2 regions of the Mesobacillus sp. ABV4_180 genome follow, and region 1 is predicted to be linked to the other one. Evidence: riboswitches for the same ligand, from Rfam matches in the RefSeq annotation. Region 1 holds a riboswitch; the other holds the start of a gene.

The links. A riboswitch is a leader RNA that binds a small molecule or an ion and turns the genes downstream of it on or off. The one in region 1 is predicted to bind preQ1.
Region 2: another riboswitch for preQ1. It lies ahead of queC (7-cyano-7-deazaguanine synthase QueC); the one in region 1 lies ahead of ACXAEA_RS19450 (QueT transporter family protein).

What each region holds. Positions count from the first base shown of each region.
Region 1 covers NZ_JBSWTJ010000001.1:3,804,951-3,807,152, reverse strand. Annotated here, with positions in the region: gene ACXAEA_RS19455 (NUDIX hydrolase) at 1-366, shown strand, start outside; gene ACXAEA_RS19450 (QueT transporter family protein) at 411-896, opposite strand; PreQ1 riboswitch class I at 903-947, opposite strand; gene ACXAEA_RS19445 (GNAT family N-acetyltransferase) at 1,032-1,493, shown strand; gene ACXAEA_RS19440 (class I SAM-dependent methyltransferase) at 1,546-2,202, shown strand, end outside.
Region 2 covers NZ_JBSWTJ010000001.1:2,205,708-2,207,909, reverse strand. Annotated here, with positions in the region: gene queE (7-carboxy-7-deazaguanine synthase QueE) at 1-132, opposite strand, end outside; gene queD (6-carboxytetrahydropterin synthase QueD) at 125-601, opposite strand; gene queC (7-cyano-7-deazaguanine synthase QueC) at 601-1,257, opposite strand; PreQ1 riboswitch class I at 1,313-1,355, opposite strand; gene ACXAEA_RS11270 (hypothetical protein) at 1,623-2,186, shown strand.

The sequences.
Region 1 (2,202 bases):
GAAGTTCTGATGGTCCGGCAGGGGAAGGAAGACGAAGAGAAACTTTGGGCCGTTCCTGCTGGTGGAAAAGAGATAGGCGAAACTTTTGAACAATGCTGCATCAGGGAAGTTTTTGAAGAAACCGGATATAAAGTTGAAATCGTTCGCTCGCTCTTTGAAAAAACAGGGGTTACTTTTGGTATAAATGTGAAGGTAAGGTATTTTGAAATACAGGTAACTGGAGGAGAGCCACGGATTCAGGATCCTGACGGGCTGATCCATGAAATTGCCTGGAAAAAGGTGAAGGATATGGGCGAAACTGATTTTGCTTTCCCGGAAGATATTGAGTTTCTTCTGGATTTTTCAAATGGGCTTAAGGTTAAATGAATAACAAAACGCATGGATAATAAATCCATGCGTTTCTTCTATACTTAAACTAATTTTTCGAGGTTTAGGCGCTTGTGGATCGCAAGCATGACTGGAATGCCTACTGCCATAACCGTTAATTCTCCAGCAGCTGTTGTCAGCCATGTAAACCAGAATGGCAATTGGAATGCGAGGTTCAGTTCAATTGCAATCAGGAACATCGTGAACGTGAAGACTAGTGTATTCACAATCATGCGTCCAACGATATTCTTAATATATTTCGCTGTAAAAATCGTGATTAGCAATGAAATCACTGACTGGCCAACTCCAAAGACAAGATCATATGCGACCATTGGCGAAAAGAGCAGGTTTGTCAAAAACACACCCAAAACAATTCCAAAGAAATATTTCTTATTGAAAACAATCAGATGGTTGAACATTTCTGATACACGGAATTGTACATTGGTGAAGCCAAATGGCTGGATGACTGCAGAAACAGCTATATATAGAGCAGCCAGAATCCCATTCCGGACAATCGTTCTAGTATTCATCTTTCATCTCTCCTAGTTTTTTATCGTGGGATGGTTACGAACCACGTTTAATTTGAAAAGCCAATTTCATATTATATAGGATAAAAGACCTTATCACAATAACAATATTTGAGAATAATAGTGAGGAGATTATATATGGAAGTAAGGCGGTACCAAGGTGACGATTTGCTTGAAATATTTAAGTTATTTAAAGAAACCATACTTTCTGTGAACATGAAAGATTATACCAAGGAACAGTGCATGGTGTGGGCAAATAGTTTTACCAATATAGAAATATTGGGAGAGCGTCTTCATAAAAGTGATGCTTATGTTGCTGAACTAAACGGTACAATTGTCGGTTTCGGCAATATTACTGATTCCGGAGAGATTGATCTTCTTTATGTTCATAAGGATTTTCAGAGACTGGGGGTTGCAACTGTAATTCTAAAAGCATTGGAAAGTATCGCGAAAGAGGACCTGACAACCGAAGCCAGCATTACAGCAAGGCCGTTTTTCGAGTCGAAGGGGTATCAGGTGACAGAGAAGCAGATTAAGATAGTCGAAAGTTGCGAATTTGTAAATTTTAAGATGATGAAAGAAATCAGAAAAAGGAATTAAGCAACTTAATATAGAATAAATTGTAAAATTACATAGAAATGTAGGTGAGCATGTGCAAAACGTGATTGAATATTATAATCGGTTCGATGAATGGGGCCGGCTGGACAGAGAGCCAATCGAATTCCAGGTAAACTGGCATTATATAAAAAAATACCTGCCTGATACAGGCCATGTACTTGATAATGGGGCAGGGCCAGGAAAGTACTCAATGGAACTTGCCAGAGAAGGGTACGAAGTGACTCTTACAGATCTGACTCCCAAGCTGGTTGAAGTGGCAAGAATAAAAGCGAATGAACTTGATGTAATAGGTCAATTTAAAGGATTTCATGCGGCTGATGCAAGAGATTTAAATATGTTCCCTGATGGTCATTTTGATGCATCATTAATGCTTGGACCTATGTATCACTTACAGGAAGAGAAAGATCGTGCAAAAGCTCTAAAGGAATTATACAGGGTGACCAAGAAAGAGGGTGTGGTGTTTGTCGCCTTCATGCCAAGGGTCAAGCATATATTTGCATCGCTGATGGCGCCTGGAAATTGGAAGCCTAATGATAATATGGAATCTATTTTACAATTTTCAAAGACAGGATGTTTCAACCATTCAGATGAAGGCAGATTCACAGGTGCTTACTATATTAATATTGAGGACATCTCCCCATTAATGGCTGCTCATGGCTTTGAAGCAATCGAATTAATTGGTTCAAATGTC
Region 2 (2,202 bases), 1.6 Mb from region 1:
AAAAGATGAATCACACCATGCACATGAATAATCACATCCTGCAGTCCTGACGAACATCGTTTTCTGGCCGATGACCATTCCCTCACCCTGGATTGTCGGACCGAATATTTCCATCACAGGAATCTTACTCATTCTCCATCCACTCCCGTCTTGCTTCTGCGAAGCTTGTAGGAGTTTCGTAGAGCTTTACGAATTCAACCCTTGCACCGTTGTATAAATCCTGCCTTTGGTGTAGTGACTCTGCCATTTTCTCATAAATCCAGACCACCATATTTTCAGCAGTTGTGTTCATTGGCGGTAAAGTTTCATTCAAGTAACGATGGTCCAGATGTACTTCTATTTCTGACTTCCAAATGTCCTTTATATCTCCAAAATCCATCATTAACCCGCGTGCATCAACAAACCCACTCAATCCAAATATGACTTTGTACGTATGGCCGTGAAGATTCTTGCATTTACCTTCATAGTCGTGAAGATGATGAGATGCATCGAATGTGAATTCTTTGCTTACTAGAACTCGTTTTGAGTGATATTTCAATTGTTCTCTGCTAATATCCTGATCTATTTTTTGCAGCTGTTCTACAATACGGAATCCGAACATTATAAGTCAGCCCCCTTCAGGAACTCATCCAGCCCTTTTTTTCTTAGATTGCAGGCTGGGCATTCGCCGCACCCGTCTGCAATGATCCCGTTGTAGCATGTCATTGTTTTTGTGCGGACGTACTCAAAAGCGCCAAGCTCATCAGCAAGTTTCCACGTCTCTGCTTTATTCAGCCACATTAATGGAGTATGAACCACAAAGTTTTCGTCCATCGACAGGTTCAATGTAACATTCAAAGACTTAATGAAAACATCCCGGCAATCAGGGTAGCCGCTGAAGTCTGTCTCGCAAACGCCTGTTATGATGTGTTTTGCGTTCACCTGACTCGCCAGAACTCCTGCAAAAGATAAGAATAATAGATTTCGGCCTGGAACAAATGTGGAAGGCAGTCCTCCGTCTTCTCCATCTATTACATCAATATCTTTTCGGGTCAGTGCGTTTGGAGCCAATTGGTTCAGCAGGCTCATATCCAGGACATGGTGCTTCACACCAAGCTCTTTAGCGATTTCTTTTGCACAGTCAATTTCTGTGCTGTGCCTCTGATTATAATCGAAGGTCACTGCTTCCACTTCGGTAAAATTCTCTAATGCCCAGAACAAACACGTTGTGCTATCCTGCCCGCCGCTGAAAACAACAACAGCTTTTTCCTTTTTCATAAGAAAGACTCCTTTATAACGGAAAAAAACAGCACCACTAAGACAGCGGTACTGTTTTCCCTTAGTTTTTTTGAGAGGGTAGCTAGAACCTCTTCCGTAAAAACGGATTATATAATTTTGACTTACCCATTTTATCATACATTTTATAAAAAGGAAGCTTTTCTTAGACCTGTTTCCTAAAGGTTATTGTGGATCAAATTTTGTTATTTAGATAAGGACATCCGCTCAAGCGGATTCCAAAAATGTGAATAAAATGTCAACAGGTTCAATCTACTTAAAAATGGGTCTGTTTAAATATTAATTGAACAGTTTGATGAAAGGTTGAACATAGTCATTCAAATTTTTATTAGACAAGGAGGACAACGATGGATCTAGAGAATTCTTTATCAAGGAACCGCGATTTTGATGATAAGTTTCACCCTGACTTCTACGAATGTGATGAACCCGAGTGCGATAAACACGATTCCCCTTTTGCCCCGAATTATTCCTGTGGAACGGATTCAGAATCTGAATCCCCATCCAATGAGGAACATTTGGAATCCAGTTCACATGGTGATTATTGCAGAAGTTACAAAGATTTTTGCATGCCAATCATCTTCGACCGGAGATTTGATTATTCACACCGTGAAATTTGCAGCAGAAATTTCAGCTTGCGCCTGGGTGGCTTAAGAAACCGTATGGCATCTGCATTAAGGCAATATTTGGGCTGTAAGGTTAAGATCGGATACGAATGTGACAATGAAGTGAAAAGTTTACAAGGCAGAATCAGTTTTGTCGGATCTGATTTTGTGGAAATGAAAAAAGTTGAATTTATTAATGTAAATGAATCCAAAAATCATAAAGGGCATCACAAAAAAGATTATTTCATGATTCCTTTTGACACCATAAATTGGCTTGAACTGGAAAAGGGAAAACGGAATGTTTTATAAAAAAAACGCCTAAGCT